2 regions of the Planococcus sp. TJ-302 genome follow, and region 2 is predicted to be linked to the other one. Evidence: riboswitches for the same ligand, from Rfam matches in the RefSeq annotation. Region 2 holds a riboswitch; the other holds the start of a gene.

Region 1 (10,951 bases), 420 kb from region 2:
CTCCGAGTTCAGAAATGAAAACACAAGTATATTATATTGATATTTTTAAAATAAGTTGTATCCCCTTGTAAGAAACGTTTATAATAAATTCGGTCTAATAAATAGTTAAGGGTGTAAATATATGAATCAGCAAGGTCAAATTTTTGATATCCATGTACTGAGAGCAGTAGGTTGTTTAATGGTGGTACTTGTTCATGTCTCAGCGCTATATTATGTTCAAAGTGGAAGCTGGGAAGACGTAATCCTGTTTATTAATCAATCAAGTCGATTCGGGACCCCTGTTTTTGCTATAGTAAGCGGGCTTTTATTATTTTTGCAGGTGAAAAAAAGAGGATTTTTCTTTAAAAAATTTTTCAGATCACGATTAAATAAAATCGTCATCCCATTCATATTCTGGACCGCATTTTATGTAGTTTATATCTGGCTGGTTTTTGGTGCGAATCCCTTTAATGGCGGAATTGAACGCTTTATTTTTAAAGCGGCATTTGGAGAAACCTATTCTCATCTTTATTTCATTTCAATTGTTTTGCAATTTTATTTGATTTTTCCATTGCTGCAGTTTATTAAAAGCAAAGGTGCTTGGTTTGGCTTATTAGCCATATCAGCTTTGGTTCATATCTATTCCATGAAATATATGGCAGCTGGACAGTTTGAAGGGTTTTTTGGCTTAATAACTGAACAACGCGCGTTTTTGCCAAAGTGGTTATTCTTTTTCATTTTTGGCGGATTTCTTGCATATCATTGGGAGATTGCAAAAGAATGGACTTATAAAATGAGAGTTCCACTATTTATTGCAGTATTATTAGTTTTTTACTTCGCAGCAGTTGAATATGAGTGGGGCGGTTACATTGGATCTAATCGTATAACTAATATCGTTAATTTGCCTGTTATCGTTATGTTTGTAATGGCGATTTCTGAAAAAGTTGCTCGAAACCCTTTACTCTTTTCCGTAACATCAAGACTTGGAGCTATGTCGATGGGAATCTATCTTATACATCCCTTTGTTATACATATGTTACAACGAAATCTACCCTCAGATGTATGGACTCTTTCTCTATTTCCAATTTGGTTTGCAGTGGTGATGTTTATCACGATTGGCATTATTTTATTGATTCAAAAATTGCCATTTGGACATATCATTTTAACAGTTCCTTCTATAGTTAATAAGGCACCTGCTAAAGAAAGCAAAAAAGAAGTTTTAACGAGAAACCTTATTTAAGGTTTAGAGGGTAATAACTTCATAAAATTAAAAGCCGTTTTCATTTTGTATCGGCTGTCACTAATTTTTTTTACGATATGGAGTAACCTCCTCAAAAGCATCAGTTTCTTTTGTTATACAAAAAAAACTTGCAGCCTTAGGGTGGAAATCGACCCTAATTCTACAAGCTTTAAGCGCCCGTGGGCGCTTTTTTATTTTGCCGATTGAACGATTTCAATAATGACTTGTGTTGCTTTTTCCATGTTTTCGGCTGAAATGAATTCGTATTTTCCGTGGTAGTTTTCGCCGCCTGTGAAAACATTCGGTGTCGGCAATCCCATATACGATAATTGCGAGCCATCCGTGCCGCCGCGTACTGGAACGATATTCGGCGTGATGCCTAATTTCTTCATCGCTGCTTCTGCGGCATCAACGATTTCCATCGACGGTTCGATTTTTTCGCGCATATTATAATACTGGTCTTCAAGCTCCAACGTGATTGCATCCGCACCGAATTGTTCTTGTAGCTTCGCTGCGACAGCTTTCATATGTTCTTTCTTCGCTTCAAACTTTTCTTTATCGAAATCGCGGATGATATAGGAAAGCACCGTTTTTTCAACATCGCCCTTGAAACTATTCAGGTGGATAAACCCTTCATAGCCTTCTGTCCGTTCAGGCACTTCATTTTTTGGCATTTCTTCCTGGAACAGGATCGCAACTGTCTGAGCGTTGACCATCTTGTCTTTCGCAGATCCAGGATGGACGCTTTTCCCTTGCACGGTTAATTTTCCACTTGCTGCATTGAAGCTTTCATACTGCAATTCACCAAGCGGTCCGCCGTCCATCGTGTACGCGTAATCCGCTCCAAAGCGGGCGACATCGAATTTATGCGGGCCACGGCCGATTTCTTCGTCCGGAGTGAACGCCACACGGATTTTTCCATGCTCTAGTTCAGGATGCTGCACCAAATATTCCATCGCTGTCATGATTTCAGCGACGCCCGCTTTATTGTCAGCTCCTAGCAATGTCGTGCCGTCAGTTGTAATCAAAGTATGGCCAACGTAGTTTTTCAGGTCCGGGAAGTCAGCGACTGTCATTGCGACTGTGCCGCTCAGCTGAATATCGTTGCCATCGTAATTTTCGATGCGCTGGGGATTGACGTTTTTGCCGGTGAAATCAGTTGCCGTGTCGACATGCGCCAGGAAGCCGAGGACTGGCAGCTGCTTATCGGTATTTGCAGGCAATGTACCAAAAAGGTAGCCATGATCGTCCATGCCTACTTCTAGAAGTCCGATGTGATTCATCTCATTTTCCAGTTCACGCAGTAAATCCCATTGGCCGGAAGTCGACGGCGTTTCGTTGTTTTCAAAATCGGATTGCGTATCGATTTTTGCATAGCGCACAAGGCGCTCGATCAAAGTTTCAATCATCAAATGTTCCCCCTAAATATGTAATGCTTTAATTTTAGCACGATAAGAGAGAATTTTGGGAATACGGTATGGGAATTTGGAAATACGCTCTATTGCGGCCGAAATACGCTCTATAACGAGCAAAATACGCTTCTAGACAATAAAAAAAGACAGCGTCTCTGCTGTCTTATATTTCATGCGATTAATTTTTTGCTGTTAATGCCTGGGCATGCGCTTGTTTGATTTCTGCTAAGAGAGGAGCGTCAGTCAACAACCGGTATCCGGTGTTCGCCAGCGCTTTGGCACCGCGGATCAAAGCTTCATTGCCCAAATCTGATTTTGCTGCTTCCCGGAACTCCGGCGTGTGTCCAACAAGGTCATCAGGACCGATTTTGATATAAGGATGCGCAGTCGGGACGACATGGCTGATGTTGCCGGCATCCGTGGAACCGAGTCCGTAATTGCGCGACTCCGCTACTTGTTCGCCTACTGCTTCCAATTCGCCGCGCACAATCGAATCCAATAGGGGAGTAGGGACAAGATCTTTGACTTCGTTTTGGAAGCGGACGATTTTCACACTGGCTCCTGTAGCAAGTGCGGCGCCTTCAGCGATTGCGCGGATTTTCTCCGCGGTATCCGCAGTTTTTTTCCATGAATCGCCTCGAATGTAAAATCGAGCAGCAGCGTATTCCGGAATGATGTTCGGTGCATCGCCGCCGTGAGTAATGATACCGTGGACGCGTGCGTCGGACGGCAATTGCTGGCGCAACGCGTTGATGCTGTTGAAAAGCTGCAGCACGGCATCAAGTGCGTTAATGCCTTTTTCAGGAGAACCGGCAGCGTGTGCCGGTTTGCCGTAGAAATGGAATTCCAATGGGTCCACTGCCAGCGAGTTGCCGGTCAGCGCCGTTTTGCCCGAAGGATGGATCATCAGCGCGGCATCGATGCCTTCGAGCAGCCCGTGTTTCACGAAGCTGCCTTTTGCGCTGCCGTGGGGTCCGCCTTCTTCAGCTGGTGTGCCAAGCACTACGATACGGCCGCCAGTCCAAGCGAGTGTCTCGGACAAGGCAATTGCAGCGGCAACGCTTGTCGTGCCGATAATATTATGGCCGCACGCATGGCCAAGGCCGGGCAATGCATCGTACTCCGCAAGAAAAGCGATGGCTGGGCCGGGAACATCACCGCCGAAGCTCGCATAAAAGGCGGTTTCGTGGCCGGCAACGCCAGTTTCGACGGTGAAGCCGGCGTTTTCAAGCAAGGCTACTAAGGTCTTGCTGGCGAAAAACTCTTCGTTTCCGATTTCAGGTTTGGCATGTATCGCTTGGCTGGCTCTGATGTACGCCGCCTGCTTGGAATCGATCGACTGGGAAATAGCCTGGACGGTTTCTTTGGCAATGGTCATTGGAATTCCTCCTCAAGAATTATTTATAATCGACAAGTTCTTCAACAGAAACGAATGTCGGGATTTGAGCGCCTTTTGTATGCTCGATGATGAATTCTTTCGTGTCTTCCTGTTGGTAAAGTTCAACGATTTTCAGGAAATCCGGATCTTCTGCATTTTCTTCACTCGCTGCAATCAAGTTGATGTATGGTGTTGCTGTTTCACTTTCACGGGCAATCGGGTCTTCAGTAGGGTTCAAGCCGGCATCAACTGCAATGCCGTTATTGATGATTGAAGCGGCAACGTCACCCATTGCACGTGGTGTTTGGCCAGAAATCATCGGTACAATTTCAAGTTTTTTCGGGTTATCCGTAATGTCATCAGCTGTTCCTGTCAAACCGGCATCATCCGCAAGTTCGATCAAGCCTGCTTCTTCAAGGAGCAGCAAGGCGCGGCCCATGTTCGTCGCTTCGTTCGGTACGGCGATTTGTGAACCTTCAGGCAGTTCTTCGATCGACTTGTGTTTTTCAGAGTAAAGGCCCATTGGCGCAATGACAGTCGAGCCGATCGGAACGATATCCAGTTTATGTTCTGCGACAAATTCATCGAAATAAGAAATCGTTTGGAATGCGTTCAAATCAAGTTCACCTTCTGCTAAGGCAATGTTCGGTGCAACGTAATCAGAGAACGTGACGATTTCAAGTTCGATTCCTTCTGCTTCGGCTTTTTCAGCAATGTGGTCCCAAATCGTCGTGTCAGAGCCGCTGATGCCTAGTGTGACTTTTCTGCTGCCGTCAGCGCCTTCTTCGTCGTTGCCGCAAGCTGCCAGCAGCAATGCGAGTATCGTTATCAATAAAAAAGCTGTAATTTTTTTCATGTGGGTTTCCTCCAATAATGGTTTAAGTTGTCGTTCGTTTTTATCTTCTTCTGACTTGCTTCGATAATAGGTTGCCAGCGGATTGGACGCTTTGCACCAGGACGACTAGAATCGCTACTGTGATGACCATGACCATTGTGTCGAAACGCTGGTAGCCGTAAGTGATGGCGAGATCTCCGAGTCCGCCGCCTCCGATGGCGCCTGCCATGGCAGAAGCGCCAATCAAGCCGACAATAGCAATTGTCAGGGCGAGCACCAGTGAACTCAATGCTTCCGGTATCAAAAAGCGGAAAATAATCTGGGCAGGAGAGGCACCCATGGCTTGCGCGGCTTCAATGACGCCTTTATCAACTTCGAGCAGCGAGTTCTCAATCAAACGGGCGATATATGGGCCGGCGTAAAAGACCAGCGGGACAATCGCTGCCGCCGTACCGATCGACGTGCCGACAATCAGCCTCGTTAGCGGGATGATGGCGACCATTAAGATGATGAACGGCACAGAACGGAAAATATTGATGACGATGTTCAGTACTTTTGATACGGGTTCATTGGCCAGCAAATGGTCTTTACGGGTGACGACTAGCAATATGCCGAGCGGGAAGCCGATTAACAGGGAGAAGAAGAATGATGCACTGGTCATATAAACGGTCTCCCACAGTGCTTCCAAAATTTGTTCGTTATCAATTAGCATAATGCTTCACCTCCTCAACCTTGACGCTGCCGCTGCGGATTGTCGCGAGCGCTTTTTGTATCTCTGCAGCAGGGCCGGTAAATTCAACAATCAGATTGCCATACGGCTCGCCTTGCAATTCAGTAATGTTGCCGAATAAAACATTCAAATCTAAATTGAAATCACGTGAAATGCGGGACATCAGCGGCTGTCCGACTGACGAGCCGGTGAATTGAATGCGGTAAATGGAATGGCTTCGTGCCGCATCCGCCAGCTGTGCCAGTAACGACGGCGGCAGCTCATCATTCATGACCGAGCGCACGAAGCGCTGGGTGGTCGGTTGCTGCGGATTGGTGAAGACATCAAATACTGTTCCTTTTTCGATGATTTTGCCGGCTTCCAGGACGGCGACTTTGTCGCAGATTTCACGGATGACGCCCATTTCATGTGTGATGAGCAAAATCGTGATGTTGTATTCCTGGTTGATGCGGCGCAGCAGTTCAAGAATAGATTGCGTGGTCTGCGGGTCCAGAGCGGAAGTCGCTTCGTCGCATAACAGCACGGAAGGATTAGTGGCAAGCGCCCGGGCGATTCCGATGCGCTGTTTCTGGCCACCCGATAATTGATCCGGATACTTCTCCGCTTGGTCAGCCAAGCCGACGAACTCCAGCAAGTTTTTGACTTGTTCCTTAATTTTATCTTTCGGTGTGTTGGCCAGCAGCAGTGGCATAGCGACGTTATGGTAGACCGTTTTGGAATTCAGCAGATTGAAATGCTGGAAAATCATACCGATGTCTTTTCGCGTTTTACGGATTTCACTGCCTGACAAGGCCAGGATATCTTTTCCGTGAATCAGCACTCGCCCGGTAGTCGGGCGTTCCAATAGATTGACTGTGCGGATCAGTGAACTTTTCCCGGCGCCGCTGAAGCCGATGACTCCGTATATTTCTCCGGTCTCAATCGTCAAATCAATGCCATTCAAAGCGTGGATTTCCTGTTTTCCGGATTGGTAGGTTTTTGTGACCTCCTCGAATTGAATCATGTAAAAGCGCCTCCTCAAGCTGAGTGTATCTATGCAAATCTCTTCGGTACAGATCAATCTTTCCAAAAGTGAACGATAAAAAGCCCTCTTTTTTCTTAATCCATAAGAAAAAAAGAGGGCTTCGGCATGAAACCATCTCGTTCTCATCTTCCAAATGCACGGATGCATTTGCAGGAATTAGCACAGTTTTCGCATGAAGCGAATCCGCTGCCGAAACGTCATAGGGCCTGTCCCTCGGTTTCTCTGGATAAGAAAGTGATGTACGTATTCGATTTGTAATGCTTACTTTAAAGGGGACTGTTGTAAAAGTCAACTAAAACTCCAAAAAAATTTTTGGACTTATTTCTGCCAGCTTATGTTAAGCAGAACCGGCGGATTTTTTGCGCAGCACTTCAGAAACCTTTTTTTCGGTGCCTTCCCGAACGCGCGCAATATTTTCAAGATGCTTCCAGATAGCCATTGCAAACAGCAGAATTGCAAAGGCTGGTGGCCAAAATCCTTCAGCTGGAAAAATCGCGATAGCTAAAAGCATGAGGTAAAGGACCAGCACGCCAGCGATGAGATAGTCGGTGGCGAGTGAAACGGCAACCAATAATAGGAGAGCGGCAATTCCAAATTTCCAATCCAGTGCCAGCATGACGCCAATAAGCGGTGCTGTTCCTTTGCCGCCGTTGAACTTCATATAGACGGGAAAGTTGTGGCCACAAACGACGCCCGCGCCAACGGTGAACAGCAAGGTCCAGGCTGTTCCATCCGAAAGCGCCGATGCGTCGAGCAGCAGCCGAAATCCGGCCACTGCAGCAAATCCTTTAATAATGTCGAAGGCGGCGACGAGTGCGCCGAATTTCCAGCCAAGCACAATTGCGGCGTTCGACGCTCCGGAGTTTTTAAGGCCTTCTTTATTGATGTTGACGCCCGTTAACAGCTGAGGGATGAGCGAGCCATGCAAAGAACCGATAATATAACCTGATATGAGTGCGGAAATTGTCCAAAATAACATCTGTATTCTCCTCCTTCCCTTCATTTTAACGCAACCGATGCTGGAAGGTTTCGAAATTATTTGAATTTTATTCTTGACATTGCTGGCCTTTCTTTTTATACTTCACAACAAGATGGAAAACTAAATCTGAATACTCTTATCAAGAGAGGCGGAGGGAATAGGCCCTGTGATGCCCAGCAACCAACAAGCGCAGCTTGGAAAGGTGCTAAATCCTACAGATCCGGTACGACGGGATCTGGCAGATGAGAGGAGGTATACCCGTATTTGGCGGCCCTCTTCTTAATCGAAGAGGGCTTTTTCTGTTCCCTCCTCAACCTTGGTTTCCATCCATAAAACCTTAGGAGGAATACGAAATGACAAATTTTAAACCGGAAACGCTTTTATTGCATGGTGGACAGCAGCCTGATCCCGTAACAGGCTCAAGAGGGGTGCCAATTTATAAAACGACTTCTTATGTGTTTAAGAATACGGAGCATGCCCAGAATTTATTCGGCTTGAAAGAAGCCGGCAATATCTATTCACGCATTATGAATCCGACGGTGGATGTATTTGAACAGCGAGTAGCGCTTCTCGAAGGCGGCACTGCAGCTGTGGCGCTGGCATCTGGGATGGCGGCTATCGCTTTCTCCATTCTGAATGTAGCAGAAGCGGGCGATGAGATCGTCGCGGACAGCAACTTGTACGGCGGTACTTACAGCCTCTTTGCAAATACATTGCCGAGATACGGTATTACGGTTAAGTTCGTCGACGGCAAGGATCCGGAAAATTTCCGTGGAGCCATCACCGATAAAACAAAAGCACTGTTTGGCGAAATTATCGGCAATCCGAGCCTGAATGTTTTCGATGTCGAAAAAGTGGCCAACATTGCACATGACAATGATATTCCGTTATTGATTGACAATACGTTTGCATCGCCTTACGGCAGCAACCCGATCGAATTCGGAGCCGATGTGGTCATCCACTCCGCAACAAAATGGATTGGCGGCCATGGTACAACAATCGGAGGCGTAGTTGTCGATGGCGGGAAATTCAATTGGAACAACCCGAAATTCCCAAGCTATACCGAACCCGATGAAAGCTACCACGGCATACGTTACGGAATCGACGCAGAAGGAGCTTCCTTTGCAACGAAATTGCGCGTTCAGCTGCTGCGTGATTTTGGCCCGTCTTTGAGTGCGGAGAGCGCGCATGCATTTTTACAGGGCTTGGAGACGCTGCATCTGCGGATTCCGCGCCATAACAGCAACGCACAGGCCATAGCGGAATATTTGAGAGACCATCCACAAGTGGAATGGGTCAATTATATCGGATTTGAAAATCATCCATCACATGGATTGGCGCAGAAATACTTGAAGGATGGATATGGATCGATCGTCAACTTCGGTGTTAAAGGTGGACGTGAAGCTGGACGTAAATTGATTGATAGCGTTGGATTGTGGTCGCATGTCGCCAACGTCGGCGATGCCAAATCGTTGATCATCCATCCGGCGTCGACAACGCATCAGCAATTGTCTAAAGAGGAACTTGAGTCATCGGGCGTCACGGAAGAATTGATCCGCTTGTCGGTCGGCCTTGAGAATCCGGAAGATTTGATTGCAGACCTTGAGCAGGCCATACAAGCTGCAGTTTTAGAAAACGTTTAGGAGGAATGCGGAATGGCTAGCGTATCTATCGGATCTTTGGCCCTGGAGTCGGGGGGAATCCTTGCGAATGTCGAACTTGCCTATGAACGCTGCGGGAAAAAAGGCGCCCCAGTGGTCCTTATATGCCATGCCTTGACAGGTGATCAATGGGCTGTCGGCACTGCGGAAAACCCAGGCTGGTGGGCAGGCCTGGCAGGGCCAGGGAAAGCCGTAGATACGGATAAATTCCAAGTCATCACTTTCAATGTGCTGGGCGGATGCAGCGGCACTACTGGCCCTTTGTCCATCAATCCACATACCGGAACGCCTTACAAGGCAGCATTCCCAGCCATCACAATCCGGGACATGGTGAATGCGGAATACGCTGCTTTACGTGAATTGGATATTACCGGTCTTGCCGCCGTAATTGGCGGATCTCTAGGTGGTATGAAAACCTTGGAATGGGGACGCAGTTACCCGGAATTCGTCAAAGCGATTTTCCCGCTTGCCGTAACGCCGGCTTACAGCGATTTTGGCGTCGCATTCAATTTTATCGGCATTCAATCGATCGTGAACGATCCGAAATTCAATGGCGGAAACTACGAGGACTCCGCTGATTTGAAAGGTTTTGAGATAGCCCGCATAGCAGGGATGGTGACATATCGGAGCGGTGGGATGTTTAACGAGCGATTCAGGCGTGCCGGAGGCAAAGGAACTTTTCAAGTAGAATCTTATTTGGCTTATCAGGGGCAGAAATTGGCGAAGCGCTTTGACGCCAATAGCTATGTAGTTTTGCTCCACGCTATGAACACTCATGATGTTTCAGAATCCCGGATGGAAGTGGAGATCCTCTCTCTTTCCTACACACACGATTTGCTGTATCCGAGCGAAGGGATGATTCCTTGGCTAGCCAGCCAACCCAATGCTTCATGGGAAATCATCGATACCCAATTCGGGCACGACGGTTTTCTGGTCGAGTTCGAAAAATGGGGCAGCCACATTTCCCGAAAATTGAACAGCTTGACAATTCCTCAGCTTATGCAATAGCATAAGCTTTTTTTATTTGCCTAAAATGCTCTGAAAAACTACCGGAAAGATCTCGACAATACAAAACTTATTTCTCAAAAATAGGTTAAAATGTTTAATAAGGAATATGTTTACAGTAAGGTGTAGAGGATGAGGAATGTATTATGGATGAACAAACAACAAAACTGCTCTTGAAAAAAGTAAAGAAGCATAAAAAATGGACAGAAGGTGTATTTGTAAATCCCATTTATTGGATGGTAAACGGCAAACCTTATTATATGGCGGGCTTCACGAAGAATAATGCTTCTGTTGCAACGGCATATTTGACGACCGGTGAAGAAAACCGGGAAGAAGCGTTGGAAGCTCAACGCCATTTAGCTCTTTTTGGCGATTTAAGCAATAATATATTCAATATTGGCATGGACTTTTTAAAAATAAACGCAGCCTATTTTACGAAGCCGCTAAGTGTTCCTGTTCCTGCTTCGGATTCAGCTGTGATAGCAGGAAGAAATGCATTTGATGAGCTATGGAAGATTCAGCAAAAGCTTTCATCGCTAGTAAAAGAGTACAAAGGCTATTACGAAACGGACGTGTTGATCCGCAACGAAATTGTCCTTGCGGATGTTGTGAAAACCCAGGAAACAGCAAATCTGCTGACCCTTTATCAATTCTTGAACCTGCAGATTTTGCTGAAAAAGAATTCGGAAATAAAGGCTTTTTCCTCTT
Region 2 (10,951 bases):
CATCTGCTTTGCTTATTGGAGCTTGCGGAAGCGATACTCCGGAATCCGGTGGTTCAGGCGCTTCTGAAGAAGACAAAGTCTTAGAAATGGGAACTTCAGCAGAATTCCCGCCATTCGAATCGCGTGATGCATCCGGTGAATTCGTCGGATTCGACATCGATATGGCTAATCTCATTGCTGAGGAAATGGGCTATGAATTGAAAATCACCGACATGAAATTCGATGGTTTGATCGGCGCATTGCAGAACGATCGTGTCGATATGGTAATTGCGGGCATGTCAGCGACTGAAGCACGCAAAGAAAACGTCGATTTCTCGACAGAATACCATTTCTCAGGAGAAATGTTCGTAACCCCGAAAGACTCAGATGTGAAAACGCTTGAAGACCTCGAAGGCAAAAAAGTTGGTGTCCAGCTTGGTACAATCCAGGAAGAAGGCGCTAAGGCCATTATCAAAGAAGAAGGCATAAACTTTGAATTAAAAGCGTTGGATGATTCCGGCGCATTGATCCAGGAAATCCTTTCTGGCCGCATCGATGCAGCTTACATGGACAAAGAAGTAGCAAAAGGCTATATCGAAGCGCAGGACTTAGGCGCCTTTGATGATCCGACAACTTCTTCACCAGGTATGGCTGTCGCATTCCCTAAGGGCAGTGAATTGGTGGAAGAAGTCAATGCTGTCCTCGCTGATCTGGAAGAAAGCGGCGAATTGGAAGAATTGAAGAAAAAGTGGAAGATTGAAGAATAAAAGACATTCCATTGAGCGGCGGGCTTTGTCCGCCGCTCACTATTTATTAGAACATCCCCATTGCCGGGATGAATCTTCAAAAGAAAAGAGTTGTAACTTATGAATTTGGACTTTTCACAAATGGTTCCTTATATCCCCTTTATCCTGGAAGGGATTTGGGTCACATTAAAATTCGTGATTGTCGCAATCATCCTCGGTTCGATTCTGGGAACGATTTTGGCATTGTTCAAAATCGGCTCGATCAAACCGCTGCGCTGGTTCGCTGACGCGTATACATCGATATTCCGCGGCACGCCCCTGATCCTGCAATTGATGATCATCTATTATTCGATTCCGCAGCTGACCGGCTATGACATCTCGCCTTTCTTGTCCGCGATTTTGGCATTTGGCTTGAACTCATCCGCTTATATTTCTGAAATTATCCGCGCCGGTATCCAAGCGGTCGACAAAGGGCAAATGGAAGCTGCTCAAGCTCTCGGCATTCCCTACCGTGCCATGATGAAAGATATCATCTTGCCGCAGGCGCTGAAAAATATCCTGCCGGCGTTGATGAACGAATTTATCACATTGACGAAAGAATCTGCAATCGTTTCAACGATCGGCTATCTCGATTTGATGCGCCGCGCGCAAGTGGTCGGCTCTGATTTATTCCGCAACTTTGAACCGCTGCTGTTCGTCGGCTTGATTTACTGGTGCCTGGTTATGGGATTGACTGTACTTGGCAGAATGTTTGAACGGAGGCTGAAGCAAAGTGATTAAAGTGGAGCATTTGTACAAGAAATTTGGATCCAACGAAGTACTGACAGACATTACTGCTGAAATAAAAAAAGGCGAAGTAGTTTCCATCATCGGCCCTTCCGGCTCAGGAAAATCGACGTTTCTGCGCTGCTTGAACATGCTGGAGATTCCGACAGCCGGAAAAGTGATCATTAATGGGCAGGACCTGACAGGACCGAAAAAGGATGTACAGAAAATCCGCCAGCAAATCGGCATGGTGTTCCAGCATTTCCACTTGTTCCCGCATTTGACGGTTCTTGAAAACCTGACATACGCTCCGATGAAAGTGAAAGGCGAGAATAAAGCGCTGGCTGAAGAAAAAGCGCGTGCGTTATTGCTGCGCGTCGGCCTGTCAGAAAAAGAGAAAGCTTATCCGAGCAGCTTGTCCGGCGGCCAGAAACAGCGTGTGGCAATCGCCCGGGCGTTGGCGATGGAACCTGAATTGATGCTTTTTGATGAACCGACATCCGCACTTGATCCTGAAATGGTCAAAGAAGTGTTGGATGTTATGAAAGATTTGGCGAAATCCGGTATGACGATGGCTGTTGTGACGCATGAAATGGGCTTTGCACGGGAAGTCGCAGACCGCGTGCTGTTCCTGGATCACGGCGTCCTTGTCGAAGAAGGAGAGCCGCGGGAATTCTTTGCATCCCCGAAAACCGAACGAGCCCGGGATTTCCTGGAGAAAGTATTATGAAAGATGCCTCTTGGGGCATCTTTTTTTGTCGATTTGTTCATATCCATCCCCTATTTCCCGCCTCAGCTCCCCGCGCGGCCATGATATAATCAACGGTGAAGAAAAAAATTGAGGTGTCCCCCGAATGTTAAGGAAAATCATTGTTTTATTTGCAGTCGCATTTTTTATGGTGCTCATCATGTTCACTGGAATGATGTTCATGACCAATACAACAGAAATCTATTCACAAGATGATATAAAGTTGGAGATCGAAAAACCAGCTTTCTTTACGCTGGCAGAACCGGACGCAGACGGCAAGCGGAACATTACGCTATTCAGCTTGCCGCTCGGCAGCTATACGTTAACGGAGCGACAATTAGACAATGGCACCACAATTGTTTTCGAACATCTTGAAAACACAAGCTGGCTGCCGTTCGTCGTCTCTATGAATACAGCAGGCATCGGAGACGCAGACGTGCGTTCTTGGAACCCCGAACCCGGCATGCGCACAACAGATCCGGAATACGGCAACGACCCGACTACTAATCCATACGGCATCATCGCGATGGATTCTGCTGAAATCCTGCAAGGCAATATTTACGTTTCACGGAATCTGGCGCTTGGAAATGGCGATCCAGTCAACGAATTGCGCCATGAAATAACGGAATTGACAATCGAAGAAGGCAAACTTCTGAAAAACTTTTGGCTTCCGCCGAAGCATCAAGCTGACAGCTGGTTTATGATGTCGCCGGAACCCTTCTTCAGCACTCCCCAAGACGAGGGAGCATGGATCTCGCACACGGCTCAAAATCCACGCGAACGGTTGAATTGGCTGACACCGGAAGGGCCAATGGTGAAGATTCCCCTGACTGATGATCTACGCACAGAAATGGCTTATAGCGCATCTTCTAATACCGCTGAAGCAATAGCAGAGGAATGGCAAAAAGATTCTCCAGCTGTCTATTTCGAAAGCATCCTGTTGAATGCCGAAGCAACCGAACAGCAATAACCAAAACCCGCTCGAGCCACAAGCTCTGGCGGGTTTTGTTTTCAATAAAAAGCATTGAAACTTTATTAATGACGGAATAGTCAGTATAATAAAGCATATAGACGTCCGCCTTCCTTCACTGGCTTTAATCAAACATCAGCGGAAAGGAGGTCTTTCCAATGGCCAAAATCAGAATCGATCCGCAGGAAACACCGCGCGAAATCGAAGAAGATTATAATGCTGCCCAAAACATGATTGGCGAAGGCGCACCAGATTATGCCAACTCGAAAGATGACGATGCACCCCAGGAAATCAAAATTGAAGCGCAGCAAGCTAAACGGCTCCAATAGCTTCCACTCCTTGCACCGCCAAATCCTGGCGGTGCTTTTTATTGCACAAAAAAATCCCCGCCAAAGCAATTGCTTTAGCAGAGACATGGTATTTATTCCATCATATCGCCAAGAAGGCTGTAAGAACGCAGGCGGTCTTCAAGATGAAAAATCTGGGAATTGACAATGACTTCGTTCGCCCGGGTTTTATTGATAAAGTTCCGCAGCTTTTCGCGGACCACATCCGGTGTGCCGACAATCATCGATTCTGAAGCCAGTTTTTCTTTGAAAATGGCAATTTCACGGTCCGACCAAACCTTTTCGAGATCATCGATCGGCGGCTGGAAATGGGTCGGCATACCTCGCATCAGCGCAAACATCTGCTGCTGGCCGGATGTTGCAAGCCATTCCGCCCTCTCCTGTGTATCCGCTGCAATGACATTGACGCCGACCATGGCATACGGCTCTTTCAATGCGGCGGAAGGTTTAAAGTTCTGGTGGTAGAGCTGCAAAGCCTGCATCGTGTAGTCCGGCGCAAAATGGCTGGCAAATGAAAATGGCAAGCCTTTAATCGCCGCAAGCCTAGCACTGAAGCCGCTTGAACCAAGCAGCCAAAGCGGCACATCCAGACCGGTTCCAGGAAAAGCGCGGACGCTGCCTTTTGGATTTTCGGAAAAATAGTTTTGCAGTTCTTCTACTTGCTGTGGAAACTCATCCCCGCTGCTGTGCAACGTTCGGCGCAGCGCATAAGCTGTCGCCTGGTCGCTCCCGGGCGCGCGCCCTAAACCAAGGTCAATGCGGCCGGGGTACAGCGATTCAAGCGTACCGAATTGCTCTGCGATAACGAGCGGCGCATGGTTCGGCAGCATGACGCCTCCTGAACCTACACGGATCCGCTTTGTTTGCCCGGCAATGTGGCCGATTAAAACTGATGTCGCAGAACTGCCGATGCCCGGCATATTATGGTGCTCAGCAAGCCAAAGCCGGTTAAAACCTAATTTCTCTACATGCTGCGCCAATTCGACGCTGTTCTTGAATGATTGAGCCGCATCGCTGTCTGCGTTGACCGGCGCCAAGTCCAGTACAGCCAATGGTATGTTTTCGAATTTTTTACTAGTCATCATTCATCACTCCTCACTTTTACAAGTGTAGCGGTATTTTCTTTTTTCTACACGGTTCCTGCTCAGCACCCAGAAAAACCAGTCAATTGCTGTTCCCGATAATGTTTTCAAGGCGCTTGGTTTTCTTGAACGCATCCCTTCTTACCTAGTCAAGATAGACTTTTCCGATGTCCATTCAAGATGAAACGACAGTTCGTTCAACTTTTTCGTAATTCAAATTAACCGGAAAGAAACAGAGCCATCTCAACTTTCTGATCTACAAATAATTTTTTAAAAATTTAAACTTTCCCTTGTAAAATTCGCCCTGCTGTATTAAAGTAAACTTTATCTAAAGGCGCTGTTTGATCGGTGGACCTTTACCCTGCACGCACATTAAAACTTCATATTTTATTTCTTATCTAGAGAGACGGAGGGATTTGGCCCTGTGAAGTCTCAGCAACCAGCCCTTATGGCTACGGTGCTAATTCCAATAAGCCTCGGCTTAGAAGATGAGAAGATTAGGTTCCCAAAACAGGGGCTTTCTTCTTTTTCAAGAAGCGAGCCCCTGTTTTTATTTTGAAAGGATGATTCCCATGGCAAAATTCGGCATTGAAACGCAACTAGTGCAATTAGGCAATAAAACCGATAAAACGACAGGGGCGGTCAGCACCCCAATCTATTTGTCGACCGCTTATGAACATGAGGGGCTTGGCAGGTCGACAGGCTATGATTACACGCGCACCAAAAACCCGACTCGCTCCGTACTGGAAGAAGGCATCGCCGCTCTTGAAGGCGCGGATGCTGGATTTGCCTGTAGTTCCGGAATGGCGGCAATTCAACTGGTGCTGTCGCTGTTCAGGCCTGATGACGAGGTATTGGTACCGGAAGATATTTACGGAGGCACTTACCGGCTGCTCCAGCATTATTCGGAGATTTACAATATCCGCACCGTTTACGCAGATTTCAATGATGTCAGCCACACTGAAAGCTTGATCACAGATAAAACGAAAGCGTTATTCATCGAGACGCCAACCAATCCATTGATGCAGGAAATCGACCTGGGCGCCTACGGAAAACTGGCGAAAAAACATGGTTTGCTGCTCATTGCCGACAACACCTTTTTAACGCCTTATCTTCAACAGCCTATAACATTAGGCGCAGACATCGTCGTGCACAGCGCGACAAAGTATATCGGCGGCCATAATGACGTGCTCGGCGGCTTGGTTGCTGCCAAAGGCCAGGCGCTTTGCGAGAAACTGGGCGTGCTTCACAATTCAGCTGGCGCAGTGTTATCGCCGTTCGATTCCTGGTTGTTGATCCGCGGCTTGAAGACGCTGCCGCTTCGCATGAAACAGCACGAAAAAAATGCGTGCGAAGCTGCTGAGTTTCTGACACATCACCCTGCGGTCACAGATGTCCTTTATCCCGGAAAAGGAGGCATGTTGTCATTCCGCTTGCAAGACGCATCATTGGTCGGTCCGTTTCTGGAAAATTTGGAACTGATCACGTTCGCTGAAAGCCTCGGCGGCGTGGAAAGTTTCATCACCTATCCCGCCACCCAGACGCACGCCGATATCCCTTATGAAGAGCGGACGCGCCGCGGAATTTGCGATTGCCTGCTCCGCTTTTCCGTCGGCATCGAAGACATTGAAGACCTGACAGCCGATCTTACCCAAGCATTCGCAAAACTGGACAAGGAGGTCCTTCGCCTATGACACATTTGGAAACCCAATTCATCCACGCAGCCGGAGTCGACAAAGAAACCGGGGCGGTCAATGTCCCGATTCACTTGTCTTCCACATACCATCAGGCCAGCTTTGACGAATTCGGACCGTTCGATTACAGCCGCTCCGGCAATCCCACACGTTTAAAGCTGGAAGAAACCATTGCCAAACTCGAAGGCGGCACACGCGGATTCGCTTTCGCTTCCGGCATGGCTGCCATTTCTTCCGCGTTCATGCTGCTGTCGGCTGGCGACCACGTCCTTGTATCGGAAGATGTCTACGGGGGCACTTACCGCTTTGTCACGGAAGTGCTTACCAAATTCGGAATTTCCTTTAGTTTTGTCGACATGACCGACCTCAGCGAAATGGCCGCAGCTATCCAGTCCAATACGAAAGTCGTTTATATAGAAACACCATCCAATCCGGTCATGAATATCACCGACATCGAAATAGCCGCCAAGCTCGCAAAAGCCAATGGCTGTTTAACATTTGTCGACAATACATTCATGACGCCTTTGTACCAGAACCCGCTTGCTTTGGGCGCAGATGTCGTCTTGCACAGCGCGACGAAATTCCTATCCGGCCACAGCGATATCATCGCGGGGCTCGCAGTCGTCAAAGATCCGGAATTGGCGGATCGTCTCGGCTTTATTCAAAATACGTTCGGTTCGGTCTTGGGGGCGCATGATTCCTATACCTTGATCCAAGGCATCAAAACTCTGGGCGCACGGTTGAAGCAATCATCCGCTTCTGCCCGTGTCATTGCGCAATATTTGCATAGCCATCCCGCCGTGGAAGAAGTCTATTATCCGGGCTTCACATTCCATCCGGGCAATCCGATCCATGAGCGCCAAGCACGCGACGCGGGAGCTGTTGTATCGCTGCGCCTGAGAGACAAAGATGCTGCCCGGATTTTTGTGGAGAGCCTCAAAATTCCGGTATTTGCGGTAAGTTTGGGAGCAGTCGAAACGATTCTTTCTTACCCGGCGACAATGTCCCATGCATCTATGCCGAAAGAATACCGCGAGAAGCGCGGCATCACAGACGGTGTTCTGCGTTTATCTGTCGGCCTCGAAAACCGCGACGATTTGCTGGAAGACCTTGAACAAGCGCTGCAAAAAGTCCGCCGCGCAATACAAACTCCCGAACTGGTGAAATAAATTCCAGAACAAAACCGCCCATTCAACTTGCTGAATGGGCGGCTTTCTTTTAATATATCGTTTTTCCTGAAAGAGCTTCCTGTGCAGCAGAGGCATTTGTACCAATCGGCCGCTTAGCCACACCCGTATCAATCGCAGCTTGCGCCACTGCGGCTGCTACTGCCGGTGCAACGCGCAAGTCGAATGGCGCTGGAATGACGTATTCATCGTGGAGTTCGTGCAATTCCAGCAGCCCGGCAATCGCTTCTACTGCCGCAATTTTCATCGCATCATTGATTTCAGTAGCACGGACGTCCAGTGCCCCGCGGAAGATGCCTGGGAACGCCAGGACGTTATTGACCTGGTTCGGAAAGTCGGAACGTCCCGTGCCCACAATGCGGGCCCCTGCGCGTTTTGCCGCGTGCGGCAAAATCTCCGGGTTCGGGTTCGCCATCGCAAAGATGATGGGTTCTGCATTCATCGATGCCACCATTTCTTCACTCAAAGCTCCCTCGGCCGATACGCCGATAAACACGTCCGCCCCTTTGATAACATCTCCAAGTTTGCCTTCAGACCGGCCATAATTGGTCATTTCTGCTACTTCTTCCTTGAATGGATTCATTCCGTAGGAACGGCCTTTAAAAATGGCGCCTTTCGTATCACACATGACCAACTGGCTGAAACCGTATTTGCTCAGCAGCTTTACGACCGCAATCCCTGCGGCTCCTGCCCCGTTGACGACCACTTTTACTTCATCAACGTTTTTACCGACCAGTTTCAGGGAATTGATCAATCCGGCAAGCGTCACAATGGCCGTTCCATGCTGATCATCGTGGAATATCGGGATTCCCATCTCATCTTTCAAGCGCTGCTCTACGATAAAGCAAGTAGGCGCAGAAATGTCTTCCAAATTGACTCCGCCAAAGCCGGGCTCCAGCAGTTTAACCGTTTGGATGATTGTTTCAGCGTCTGTTGTGTCCAAGCAGATTGGAAATGCATCAACGCCCGCGAATTCTTTGAACAGCACCGCTTTCCCTTCCATCACCGGCAACGCCGCATGAGGGCCGATATTGCCAAGTCCGAGAACCGCGGTGCCATCTGTAATGACTGCCACCGTATTGCCTTTCATCGTGTACTCGTAGACTTTCCCCGTGTCCTGCGCAATTTCCTTGCACGGCTCTGCTACTCCGGGAGAATAGGCGAGACTTAACTCCCTTTCATTTCCGACCGCCACTTTTGAACGGACTTCGAGTTTTCCTTGATGTTCCCGATGCAGATGCAAAGAGTCGTTTCTCAGGTTCGCCATTGCCTCATCTCCCTTTGTTTATATTTGTTCATTATAAAGCGTTTAGAGCCAATTGAAAGACTTTTCTGATTTTTATTGTATTATTCGGACTTTTGACTGAGACAAAACTCATATGAAAGCGCCTTCATATTAAAAGAGTCCCAGAAGTCTCCATTTGCAGTCAGGCAACTACTAATAATAAAAGGCAGAGAAAACGAATCGTTTTCTCTGCCCTTCAATATTATTTGCTTTACGGTTTTACGTTTTATACGTCAAATGGCGGTCCATCCTCCGTCGACTTTGATTGTTTCGCCTGTCACGAAATTCGATAAATCCGAAGCGAGATACAACACAGCTCCAGATATGTCTTTCGGCTGCGCGAGGCCGTCCAGAAGAATGCGGCTCTCGACGTCTTTCTTAAATGCTTCGTCTTCGAACATCTTCGCTGTGAATTCTGTTTCGATGAACGTCGGAGCTACGGCATTGACCTTTACCCCGCCTTTCGCCCATTCCACAGCCAGCGCTTTGGTCATTTGCACCATGCCGCCTTTGCTTGAGCAATAGGCTGCGCGCTTGATATAGCCGACAAATGCCATTTGGGAAGCAATATTGATGATGCGCCCGCTTTTCTGTGCAAGCATATATTTAGCAGCTGCCTGGCTGGCGAAAAAGGCCGATTTCAAGTTCAAATCCAGGACCGTGTCCCAGTCTGATTCCGTCACTTCCATCGCAGGTTTTGCGATATTAACGCCTGCATTATTCACCAGCACATCGACTGTACCGAAAGTGTCCGCTGCCGTTTCAATCAGCCGCCGTACTTCTGCTACTGCACTCAAATCACCGGCCACTGCGATGCAGCGCGGATTAAATTCATGAAGCTCGCTCAGCGCATTATCGAGCGCTTGCTGATTGCGTCCCGAGATGACGACATTCGCCCCCAGTTCTGCAAAAGTCCGGGCAATATCCCGGCCGATCCCTTTGCTGCCACCGGTTACAATGACGGTCTTCCCGGCAAGTTCGGAAAAGTATGCACCCATTATTCGCTCTCCCCCATTGCCTGCAGATCATTTTTCAGGAAATGGATCAGCGTCCTTTCCCGGTCGGCATTGAGTTTACGCGATACGGCTGGCTCCCAATCGTAGAAGCCTTTGCCGCTCTTGTCGCCCAAATTGCCTTCTGCCGCAAGTTCCGACAAAATTTTGCCTGAGCGCTGGTCGGTCGCCAAATCTTCGAACAAATAATTCGAAATTGCCGAAAACACATCCAAGCCGCCCATATCGGCTGTCATTAATGGTCCGGTCACCGGCAAGCGGCGCCCAATGCTATAAGTGACTGCTGCATCAATATCTTCTTTTGACGCCGCTCCGGAATCCAACAGCGCTTGCGCTTCACGGAACAACGCGTATTGCAGACGATTGCCGATAAAGCCAGGCAGTTCTTTTTGCAATAAAATCGGTTTCTTATTCATATCCACAATAATTTGCATCGCACGCTGCACGGTTTCTTCGTCGGTCTTGCTGCCTTTGACTACTTCGACCAACGGAATAAGATGACCTGGATTCCAGAAATGCGTCACGACGAATCGGTTTGGATGCGCCATTTTTTCAGACAGCAGACTTGGCATGAAACCCGATGTATTGCTCGCGATAACGACGTCTTCTCCGACAAGCTTCTCAAGAGTAGCGTACATTTCTTTCTTCAATTCCAGCACTTCCGGAATCACTTCGATGATGAACGTCGCGCCTTCGACAGTTTCTTCAAGAGAAGTCGAGAATTGGATGGTGTCTTTGATGCGTTTCGCATCCGCTTCGCCGAATAAATCGTTGTCGACCATCACGCCCAGTTTATTGGCAAGGCCGTTGTTTGCATTTTCCAGGTCTTGCTCATTAATGCCAAAAACTTTTACAGGATGCCCTGCCCACGCTGCTGATAATGCGATGGAATGCCCCATCGTGCCGCTGCCGAGAATCGAAATCTTTTCCATGTTTTGCACCTCTTCCAAATAGTCCATCTAAAAAAAGTATACCCAACAAACTAGCTGAAAACTAGCTCATTGGGTATTTAGATCTTATAAACCTAGAGAGAACAACACTACTGCGAGAACCGCGCCAAGAAGCGGCACCACTACAGACAGCGCACCGAATGCAGGATATGCATCCTTATGGGTCTCACCGGCAATCGAACGGA

Evidence for each region. Region 2 has a riboswitch for S-adenosylmethionine ahead of AC4EHB_RS06335 (methionine biosynthesis PLP-dependent protein). Riboswitches for the same ligand answer to the same signal wherever they lie in the genome.
Region 1: linked by a shared signal. The riboswitch ahead of AC4EHB_RS08115 (methionine ABC transporter ATP-binding protein) and the one ahead of AC4EHB_RS06335 (methionine biosynthesis PLP-dependent protein) in region 2 are both predicted to bind S-adenosylmethionine.

The regions. Positions count from the first base shown of each region.
Region 1 is NZ_JBZDOI010000001.1:1,658,440-1,669,390, reverse strand. It holds gene AC4EHB_RS08140 (acyltransferase) at 122-1,219, shown strand; gene pepT (peptidase T) at 1,411-2,628, opposite strand; gene AC4EHB_RS08130 (M20 family metallopeptidase) at 2,810-4,009, opposite strand; gene AC4EHB_RS08125 (MetQ/NlpA family ABC transporter substrate-binding protein) at 4,029-4,865, opposite strand; gene AC4EHB_RS08120 (methionine ABC transporter permease) at 4,906-5,556, opposite strand; gene AC4EHB_RS08115 (methionine ABC transporter ATP-binding protein) at 5,546-6,577, opposite strand; SAM riboswitch class I at 6,718-6,831, opposite strand; gene AC4EHB_RS08110 (glycerol-3-phosphate acyltransferase) at 6,936-7,577, opposite strand; SAM riboswitch class I at 7,711-7,826, shown strand; gene AC4EHB_RS08105 (O-acetylhomoserine aminocarboxypropyltransferase/cysteine synthase family protein) at 7,931-9,220, shown strand; gene metX (homoserine O-acetyltransferase MetX) at 9,233-10,246, shown strand; gene AC4EHB_RS08095 (hypothetical protein) at 10,390-10,951, shown strand, end outside.
Region 2 is NZ_JBZDOI010000001.1:1,241,183-1,252,133, forward strand. It holds gene AC4EHB_RS06305 (transporter substrate-binding domain-containing protein) at 1-746, shown strand, start outside; gene AC4EHB_RS06310 (amino acid ABC transporter permease) at 846-1,505, shown strand; gene AC4EHB_RS06315 (amino acid ABC transporter ATP-binding protein) at 1,498-2,220, shown strand; gene AC4EHB_RS06320 (hypothetical protein) at 2,345-3,208, shown strand; gene AC4EHB_RS06325 (hypothetical protein) at 3,367-3,537, shown strand; gene AC4EHB_RS06330 (LLM class flavin-dependent oxidoreductase) at 3,630-4,637, opposite strand; SAM riboswitch class I at 5,029-5,132, shown strand; gene AC4EHB_RS06335 (methionine biosynthesis PLP-dependent protein) at 5,210-6,331, shown strand; gene metC (cystathionine beta-lyase) at 6,328-7,500, shown strand; gene ystJ (NADP-dependent malic enzyme) at 7,550-8,785, opposite strand; gene AC4EHB_RS06350 (SDR family NAD(P)-dependent oxidoreductase) at 9,037-9,801, opposite strand; gene AC4EHB_RS06355 (3-hydroxyacyl-CoA dehydrogenase family protein) at 9,801-10,748, opposite strand; gene AC4EHB_RS06360 (GntP family permease) at 10,833-10,951, opposite strand, start outside.